DNA from 3 places in the Leifsonia sp. GW821-FHT13C09 genome. Region 3 is predicted to be linked to each of the others. Evidence: predicted binding sites of a transcription regulator. Region 3 holds the regulator's gene; each other region holds the start of a gene.
What was found. Region 3 encodes HrcA, which represses chaperone genes, less so after heat shock. Its sites were predicted from a motif close to TTNGCACTCGNNNNNNNCGAGTGCNAA; they were not measured.

Region 1 (3,269 bases), on a different contig from region 3:
CGAAGTACTGGATGAAGCCCATGTAGACCAGCGGGAGCCGACGGGAGGCCGCGGCGAAGAACAGCAGCGGCACCGCCGTGATCACGCCCGCGCCGACCAGGGCGACCGTGTGCCACGCGCTCACCGTGCCGATCGTCAGGCCGGCCGTGAGGCTCACGACGACGAGCTGCACGATCGCGACCGGGGTCAGCCACATCGTCTCCAGGGTCAGCCCGGAGACCGCGTCCACCCGCCCTCCGACGCGCTTCTTGATGAGACCGTAGAAGCCGAACGAGAACGCCAGGATGAGGGCGATCCACGGGACCTGCCCGTAGCCCACCGCGAGCACGACGACCGCGACCACGCTGACGCCGACCGCCACCCACTGCGCGATGCGGAGCCGCTCGCGCTGGACGATGACGCCGAGGAAGACGGTCACGATCGGGTTGATGAAGTAGCCGAGGGCGGCCTCCACCACGTGCCCGCTGACGGTGGCCAGCACGTAGGTCTGCCAGTTGACGTAGATGAGCGCGCCGGCGAGACCCATCGTGAACAGGACCCTGCGGTCCCTCAGCAGTGCGCCGAACGTCCGCCACGCGCGCGTCACCGTGAGAGCGATCGCGCAGAAGACCAGCGAGAAGATCACGCGCCAGGCGACGATCTCCCAGGCGCTGGACGGCGCGAGCGCGAGGAAGTAGACGGGGAGGATGCCCCAGAGGACGTAGGCGGAGACCGCGTAGGTCAGGCCGGACCTGCGGTGTTCGGTGAGGGGCTGCGGCACTCCCACGACACTACTCCGAACCGGCGACACGGACGGACCCGTCGACAGCGTCGCCGGCGGCGGTGGAGGCCGCACCGCGAGCCCCGGAGGGACGACGAAGGCCCGGGCGCAGCAGCGCCCGGGCCTCGGCCGAAAGAAGGTGCGTCAGCGGACGACGACCGCGAGGACGTCGCGGGCCGAGAGGACCAGGAAGTCCTCGCCGCCGAACTTGACCTCGGTGCCGCCGTACTTGGAGTAGATCACCTTGTCGCCGACGGCGACGTCGAGCGGGACGCGGTTGCCGTTGTCGTCGATGCGGCCGGGTCCGACGGCGACGACCTCGCCCTCCTGGGGCTTCTCCTTGGCGGTGTCGGGGATGACCAGACCGGAAGCAGTGGTCTGCTCAGCCTCGACCTGCTTGATGACGATGCGATCTTCGAGCGGCTTGATGGAGACCGACACGGTTGACCTCTTTCTTTGGTGAACTCAGTCTTGCGAACTCAATGCTTAAGCGCGGCTTGCGTTAGCAAACTCGCACGGAGAGTGCTAACACGAGTCTAGGGGGTGCGTTAGCAGTCCCGCAACGTGAGTGCCAGAAGGTACCGTGGTGCACATGGACCGGTCCGAACTCGTCGAGCTGCTGAGCCCCGAAGGACTCCGGCTGCTCGATTCGCTGCCCCCGTACCGGTCCGAGAAGGACGTGCTCGCGATGGTCACCGACCTCCGCAAGCAGGGCCACTCCCCCGGGCTGGTCGCGGCGGTGCTGACGCAGGCGAAGCTGCGCAAGAAGGCGGTCGGCAAGTTCGGCGAGTTCGCCTCGCGGATGCTGTTCACCGAGGCCGGACTGGAGCAGGCGACGCGCCTCTCCGTCGCCGCCCGCCACGCCGGACGGTTCCGCGCGGCGGGGCTGACCCGTGTCGCGGACCTCGGCTGCGGCATCGGCGGCGACGCGCTCGCCCTGGCGGCCCTCGATCTGGAGGTCACGGCGGTGGACGCCGACGAGGTCACGGCCGCGATCGCCGCCTTCAATCTCGCGCCCTTCCCTTCGGCGACCGTGGAGCACCGCCGGGCGGAGGACGTCAGCCTCCGGGCGATCGACGGCGTCTTCCTGGATCCGGCCCGCCGCACGGCCGGCCACACGGACACCGACCGGCTCACCGACCCGGACGACTACACACCGTCGCTCGGCTTCGCCTACGAGCTCGCGACCGGCCGGTCGGTCGGGCTCAAACTCGGCCCGGGCTTCGACCGCGACCTCATCCCGTCGACCGCCGAGGCCCAGTGGGTGTCCGCCGACGGGCAGGTCGTCGAGCTCGGGTTGTGGTTCGGCGCGCTCGCCCGCACGGGCATCCGGCGCGCGGCCCTGGTGCTGCGCGGCGACGAGGCGAACGAGCTCACGGCGGAGGCCGACAGCGAGGACGCCGAGACCGGCGACCTCGGCGAGTACCTCTACGAGCCGGACGGGGCGGTCATCCGCGCGTGCCTGATCGGAGACCTGGCCCGGCGGCTCGACGGGCGGATGCTCGGCGACGGCATCGCCTACATCATGGCGGACGCACCCGTCGCGACGCCGTTCGCGGCGGGATTCCGCATCCTGGAGACGCTGCCGTTCGCAGAGAAGGACCTCAAGAAGGCGCTGCGGTCACGCGGGATCGGCACGCTCGAGATCAAGAAGCGCGGCGTGGACGTCGACCCCGCCGCGCTGCGGACGCGCCTCAAACTGTCGGGCGACCGCCCGGCGACCCTGATCCTCACCAGGGTCGCCGGACGTCACACCGCGTTGCTCGCCGAGCGCGTCTGATCCGCCCGCTCAGCGCGGGCCGGTCAGTACCCGCGATAGTTGTTCAGGTTGGCCAGCAGGATCCCCCAGAAGATCCAGAAGACGATCGCGATGGCGATCGCCACGAATCCGAGGATGATGCCGGTGAGCCAGAATCCCTTGGCCTGCGGCTCCTTGCTGCGGCCGAGGAAGCCGAGGACGACTGCGGCCACGGCGAACAGGGCGCCGATCCCGAACGCAAAGTTCAGGATGATGCCGGCGATGCCGGCGACGAGGGACAGGATGCTGAGGATCGGCGACTTGGTGGCCGGCGCCGTCGCGTAGGGCTGCGCGTAGCCGGGCGCGGGCTGACCGTAGGCCGGCTGGCCGTAACCGGGCTGGCCGGGCTGGCCGGGCTGCTGGCCGTAGGGCTGCTGGCCGTACGGCTGCTGCGGCTGCTGGCCATAAGGCTGCTGGCCGTAGGGCTGCTGCGGCTGCTGCCCGTACGGCTCCTGCTGGCCATACGGCTGCTGCGGCGCGCCGTACCCGGGGGCGGGCGGCGTGGGCTGAGCCGGCGGCGCGGGAGGCGCGACCGGGGGCGTCGGCGGGACGCCGTCGGGCGCCGCCGCGGGCGGGATGTCGGAGGACGGCGGAACCGGCTGGGCCGGTGTGCTGCCGTCCGTCCCTTCGGGCTCTGCGGCGCCGGACGGGGTGTTCGGATCGGACATGCTGCCCATCTCCTTCTCTGGTGAGTTCCTGAGAAATGTCTGT
Region 2 (3,269 bases), on a different contig from region 3:
TGCGGACCACCGGATCCCCGCGCCGGACGCGGGCGGCCTGACCGACCGTGAGGCGGCCATCCTCGCGTTCGAGCGTCAGTGGTGGCGGCATGCCGGCGCCAAGGAGCAGGCCATCCGCGAGGAGTTCGGTCTCTCCGCCGCCCGGTACTATCAACTTCTCGGAGCGCTGATCGACCGACCGGAGGCGCTCAAGCACGACCCCATGCTCGTCAAGCGCCTGCTCCGGCTGCGCGAGACCAGGCTGGCTGCACGGCGATCCCGGACACTCCCGTCCGGTGACTGACACCGCGAGGAAACACCTGTAGATGGCAGAGAAGTACCCGAGAGACCGGTTCGACGACATCCCCGACGGCCTGCAGCGCGTCGGTGCGCACCGGGCTCCCCGGCCGAAGGGCCGCGGCTGGATCGCCGTCGGCTGGGCCGCGCTCGCCGTCGTCGTGCTGGTCGCCGCCGGCATCTTCGGACTCTCGCTGGTGAGCGGCTCCATCTCCTTCCACGGTGCCGCGAACTCCCCGACCGGCACCGCGACCCACACTGCCACTCCGACCCCGACGCCCACCCCGACCATCACGCCGACGGTCGACCCCTCTTTGACCGTCAACGTGCTGAACGGGACCACGACCTCCGGTCTTGGCGGCAAGGTCGGCGCCACCCTGACCAAGGCGGGCTGGAAGGTCGGCGCAGTCGCGAACGCCGACAAGCAGAACCTGACGCAGACGACCGTCTACTATTCCGATCCCAAGAACCAGGCCGCAGCCCTCGGGGTGGCGCAGTCGCTGCCCGGCGCCACCGTCGCGCTCACGCAGGACTTCGCCGGAAGCGGTGCGGACCTCACCGTGGTCGTCGGCAGCGACTACAAGGGCTGACCGGCGCGTCGTTCCGCGTGTGGACGCGCGCTCATCCCTTTGTTTCACGCGTGTTTAACTTCGGACCGATTTCGTAACGGATTGGCCAAAAGACTGGCGTCAACGCCTATTGCAAGCATTAGGATCGGGAGTCAACGCGCGGCGCTGGACCGGGCGAGCGACACAGCAATGGGAGTAATGCATGGCGAACGGGACCGTGAAGTGGTTCAACGCTGAAAAGGGCTACGGATTCATCACCGTCGAAGGTGGGGGACAGGACGTTTTCGTTCACTACTCCGCAATTGACATGAACGGCTACAAGGTCCTCGAAGAGGGCCAGCAGGTGCAGTTCGAGGTCGGCTCGGGCAACAAGGGCCCGCAGGCCGAGTCGGTGCGTCCGCTGTAGTACGCAGCGATCGGCAAGACCAATAAGAGGAGCGCCGCCCTTCGGGGCGGCGCTCCTTTGTCTTTGCACGACTCCCGCGCGCTTGCACTCTCCTGGCGCGAGTGCCAGAATCGCTTTAGCACTCCATCTGATCGAGTGCTAATAAACGGAATCTTTCGCAGACGTCCGGGAGGGACGAGAAACACATGGCAAAGATCATTGCTTTCGACGAGGACGCCCGCCGCGGCCTCGAGCGCGGCCTGAACATCCTGGCCGACACCGTCAAGGTGACGCTGGGCCCGCGCGGTCGCAACGTCGTCCTCGAGAAGAAGTGGGGCGCTCCCACCATCACGAACGACGGCGTCTCCATCGCGAAGGAGATCGAGCTCGACGACCCGTACGAGAAGATCGGCGCGGAGCTCGTCAAGGAGGTCGCGAAGAAGACCGACGACGTCGCGGGCGACGGCACCACCACCGCGACCGTGCTCGCTCAGGCGCTCGTCAAGGAGGGCCTCCGCAACGTGGCCGCCGGCGCCGACCCCATCACGCTGAAGCGCGGCATCGAGAAGGCCGTCGCGGCCGTCACCGACGAGCTCGTCGCCAGCGCCAAGGAGGTCGAGACCAAGGCCGAGATCGCCGCCACCGCGTCCATCTCCGCCGGCGACACCACCATCGGCGAGATCATCGCCGAGGCGATCGACAAGGTCGGCAAGGAGGGCGTCGTCACCGTCGAGGAGTCGAACACCTTCGGCACCGAGCTCGAGCTGACCGAGGGCATGCGCTTCGACAAGGGCTTCCTGTCGCAGTACTTCGTCACCGACCAGGACCGCCAGGAGGCGGTGTTCGAGGACCCGTACATCCTCATCGCCAACCAGAAGATCTCCTCGATCAAGGACCTGCTCCCGATCGTCGACAAGGTGATCCAGGCCAACAAGCAGCTCCTCATCATCGCCGAGGACGTCGACGGGGAGGCCCTGGCCACCCTGATCGTCAACAAGATCCGCGGCATCTTCAAGTCCGTCGCCGTCAAGGCCCCGGGCTTCGGCGACCGCCGCAAGGCCATGCTGCAGGACATCGCGATCCTCACCGGCGGCCAGGTCATCTCCGAGGAGGTCGGCCTCAAGCTCGAGAACGTCACCCTCGACCTGCTCGGCCAGGCCCGCAAGGTCGTCATCACCAAGGACGAGACCACCATCGTCGAGGGCGCGGGCGACCCCGAGGCCATCGCCGGCCGCGTGGCCCAGATCCGCGGCGAGATCGAGAACACCGACTCGGACTACGACCGTGAGAAGCTCCAGGAGCGTCTCGCGAAGCTCGCCGGCGGCGTCGCCGTCATCAAGGCGGGCGCGGCCACCGAGGTCGAGCTCAAGGAGCGCAAGCACCGCATCGAGGACGCCGTCCGCAACGCGAAGGCCGCCGTCGAGGAGGGCATCGTCGCCGGTGGTGGCGTGGCCCTCATCCAGGCCGGCAAGACCGCGTTCGAGAAGCTGTCGCTCACCGGCGACGAGGCGACCGGCGCGAACATCGTCAAGGTCGCCATCGAGGCGCCGCTGAAGCAGATCGCGATCAACGCGGGCCTCGAGGCCGGCGTCGTCGTCGCCAAGGTGCGCGAGCTCCCGGTCGGCCACGGCCTCAACGCCGCGACCGGCGAGTACGTCGACATGCTGGCCTCCGGCATCAACGACCCGGTGAAGGTCACCCGCTCGGCGCTGCAGAACGCCGCGTCCATCGCGGGCCTGTTCCTCACCACCGAGGCCGTCGTCGCCGACAAGCCCGAGAAGAACCCGGCGCCGGTGGGCGACCCGGGCGCGGGCATGGACTTCTGAGTCCAGCCGACACGCAGTAGCAGAGGGCGTCTCCCGTTCGCGGGCGGCGCCCTCTTCGCTGTTATCGTCGTCTCGATCGAGGACGGTGCGATGGCGAGATGGAGGTCGGGTGCGGCGGCGGCCGCCGCGCTTGCTGTGCTCTGCCTCGCCGGGTGCCAGGCGCTCGGGCTCCCGGGCGCCGCGCCGACCAGTCCGCGCGCGACCTACGCGCCC
Region 3 (3,269 bases):
GTTCGCCTTGATCGCGGCGATGATGCTGAAGACGATGTTCAGCACCCAGACCGCGAGGATGATGATCAGCCCGATGCCGACGATGCTGAGGATCCAGCCGATCACCGTGGCGATGGCCAGCGTGATCTGGAAGTTCAGGGCGGTCGCGGTGTGCGAGCGGATGAACGGGCCGCGGTCCTTCAGCACCAGGTAGCCGACGAGGGCGGGGATGAAGCTGAACAGGATGCCGCCGACGTGGATGAGCGTCGCCCACAGCTTCTCGTCTGCCGGGCTGAGCTGCGGCTGCTGACCTCCGTACGGCTGCTGCGGCGGCTGTTGCGGCGGCGGGGGCGGGGGCGTTGCGGACATGGTCGTGGTCTCCTCCGTGAATGGGAATTGCGGTCTCAGCCTAGGGGGCGGACGGTGTTCCTGAGAAGAAGCCGAAGTCCCTTCTCCGGACTCGCCGTCCGCCCGCGCCGAGGCGGCGCCTTACTTGATGAAGCGGAAGTTCAGCGGGTAGCGGTAGGTCCCGCCACTGTTCACGCGCACGAAGCCGAGGATCGAGAACACCAGGTTGACGATGTACAGCGCCCACGGGATCAGGAGGCTGAACAGCAGGTAGCCGATGCCGAACGTGAAGGAGCCGATGATCACGCCGAGGATCTGCGAGACGACCCAGGCCAGGATCCAGGTGATCTGCCAGTTCAGCGCCTCTTTGGCCTCCTGGTCGGTCAACCGGCCCCGGTCCTTGAACACCAGCCAGATGATGAGGGAGGGGAGGAACCAGAGGATCCCGCCGAGGTGGGCGAACGACGCCCATTGCTTGTCCTGCGCGGGGTCGAGCGGCGCGGCGGCCGTGCCCGCGTACTGCTGCGGCGGCGGGACCGCGCCCGCGGGCTGACCGGTCGGAGTGCCATAGGTCTGCTGCGGAGGGACCGTGGGCTGCTGGGGAGGGACCGCGCCGGCGGGCTGACCGGGAGCGGCGCCGTACGGCTGCTGGCCGTAGGGCTGCTGAGGAGGCTGTTCGCCCGGGCGGTCGGCGGCGGGCTGGTTCGGGTCTGTCATGCGGAGAACCCTTTCGTGGGCGGCTGCGGGGGCTTTCCTGAGCCGGTGCGCACAGGGTACTGCGCCGGAGGCGCGCGGTAAATCATCCGTGTCCGCGTCTTGACCGCCCTCTCACGCCGACGCGTTATGATTAGCACTCAGGATCACCGAGTGCCAGCGCACTCGGTGTCTTCCCGTGCTCGATCCTCGGGTGCCGAAGCGACGACAGGAGGCGGTTCGCATGGTCTCGGAACGCAGTCTGGAAGTGCTCCGCGTCATCGTGCAGGACTACGTCGCCTCGCGTGAGCCGGTCGGCTCCAAGAGCATCGTCGAGCGGCACGCGTTCGGCGTCTCGGCCGCGACGATCCGCAACGACATGGCCCTCCTCGAAGAGGAGGAGCTGATCGCGGCCCCGCACACCTCCTCCGGCCGGGTGCCGACCGACAAGGGCTACCGGCTCTTCGTCGACCACCTCGCGGAGGCACGGCCGCTGTCGGCCGCGCAGCGCACCGCGATCGAGACGTTCCTCGGCCAGTCGGTGGACCTGGACGACGTGCTCTCCCGCACAGTCCGGTTGCTGTCGCAGCTCACCAACCAGGTGGCGCTCGTGCAGTACCCGTCGGTGGCGCGCTCGCGCATCCGGCACATCGAGCTCGTCGCCCTTGGCTCCCGTCGGCTGCTGAGCGTGCTCATCACCGACTCCGGGGCGGTCGAGCAGCGGGTGATCGAGCTGCAGGAGGAGCTGGACGACGCCGAGATCGCCGAGATCCGCGGCGCGATCAACGGTGCCGCGGCCGGGCTCTCGCTCACCGACGCCGCGGTGCGCCTCCGGGAGCTGCCCAGCCACCTGACCGACCGTACGCGGGCGCTCGTCGCTCCGGTCGCGAGCGCCCTGCTCGACCAGATCGCCGCCAACCGGCAGGACAAGCTGGTCATGGCGGGCGCGGCCAACCTGGCACGCACCGAGACCGACTTCCCCGGCTCGATCACCCCGGTGCTGGAGGCGATCGAGGAGCAGGTGGTCCTGCTGCGGCTCTTCGACGAGATGGCGCTCGACCAGCACGGCGTCGCGGTCAGCATCGGCCGCGAGAACGCCGTCACCGGGCTGACTGAGACCTCGGTCATGTCGAGCGGCTACAGTTCCGGTTCCGACCTGGCCCGTGTGGGCCTGCTCGGCCCGCTCCGCATGGACTACTCCGGCAACATGGCCGCGGTTCGCGCCGTGGCACGCTACCTCTCCCGCCTCCTCGGCGACTGAACTCCGACGCAACGAACAGAAGGAACAGCCTTACGTGGCCGACCACTACGAAGTCCTCGGCGTTGACCGCAACGCCACCCCCGACGAGATCAAGAAGGCGTACCGCCGGCTCGCGCGCGAGCTGCACCCGGACGTCAACCCGAGCTCCGAGGCGCAGGAGCGCTTCAAGCTCGTGACCCACGCCTACGACGTGCTCAGCGACCCGCAGCAGCGGCAGCAGTACGACCTCGGCGGCTCGACCGGCTTCGGCGGCGGGGGAGCAGGCGACTTCGCGGGCTTCGGCGACATCTTCGAGACGTTCTTCGGCGGGGGAGGCGGCGCGACCCGCGGCCCGCGCTCCCGGCGCGAGCGCGGCCAGGACGCCCTGTTGCGCGTGGAGGTCGACCTGGAGGAGGTCGTCTTCGGCACGCACCGCGACCTGGACGTCGACACCGCGGTGATCTGCGAGACCTGCAACGGCTCCTGCTGCCAGCCCGGCACCGCCCCGGTCACCTGCGACATCTGCCACGGCACCGGCAGCATCCAGCGCTCGGTGCGCTCGCTGCTCGGGAACGTGATGACCTCCAGCCCGTGCGGCAGCTGCCGCGGCTACGGCACCGTCATCGCCACGCCGTGCGTCACCTGCCAGGGCCAGGGCCGCGTCCGGGCGCGCCGCACCGTGCCGGTCGACATCCCCGCCGGCGTCGACACCGGCCTCCGGTTGCAGATGCCGGGCTCCGGCGAGGCCGGCCCCGCCGGCGGCCCGAACGGCGACCTGTACCTGGAGATCAAGGTCAAGCACCACGAGGTGTTCAGCCGCGATGGCGACGACCTGCTCTGCACGCTGGAGCTCTCGATGGCCGACGCCATCCTCGGCACGACGGCGACCGTGAAGGCGCTGGACGGCGACATCCGCCTGGAGTTGAAGCCCGGCACCCAGAGCGCGGACATCGTCACGGTGAAGGACCGCGGCATCACCCACCTGCGCGGCAGCGGCCGCGGCGACCTG

Region 1: a site for HrcA is predicted at 1,309-1,335, ahead of groES (co-chaperone GroES). Genes of this name have one in related genera too.
Region 2: a site for HrcA is predicted at 1,367-1,393, ahead of groL (chaperonin GroEL). Genes of this name have one in related genera too.

Annotation. Positions count from the first base shown of each region.
Region 1 covers NZ_JBXAPS010000004.1:305,510-308,778, reverse strand. The annotation lists gene rarD (EamA family transporter RarD) at 1-760, opposite strand, end outside; gene groES (co-chaperone GroES) at 905-1,201, opposite strand; gene AC1ROW_RS15290 (THUMP-like domain-containing protein) at 1,353-2,540, shown strand; gene AC1ROW_RS15285 (DUF4190 domain-containing protein) at 2,564-3,226, opposite strand.
Region 2 covers NZ_JBXAPS010000003.1:358,450-361,718, reverse strand. The annotation lists gene AC1ROW_RS13175 (DUF3263 domain-containing protein) at 1-283, shown strand, start outside; gene AC1ROW_RS13170 (LytR C-terminal domain-containing protein) at 306-866, shown strand; gene AC1ROW_RS13165 (cold-shock protein) at 1,048-1,251, shown strand; gene groL (chaperonin GroEL) at 1,437-3,056, shown strand; gene AC1ROW_RS13155 (hypothetical protein) at 3,147-3,269, shown strand, end outside.
Region 3 covers NZ_JBXAPS010000001.1:442,759-446,027, forward strand. The annotation lists gene AC1ROW_RS02040 (DUF4870 domain-containing protein) at 1-348, opposite strand, end outside; gene AC1ROW_RS02045 (DUF4870 domain-containing protein) at 469-1,044, opposite strand; gene hrcA (heat-inducible transcriptional repressor HrcA) at 1,265-2,281, shown strand; gene dnaJ (molecular chaperone DnaJ) at 2,316-3,269, shown strand, end outside.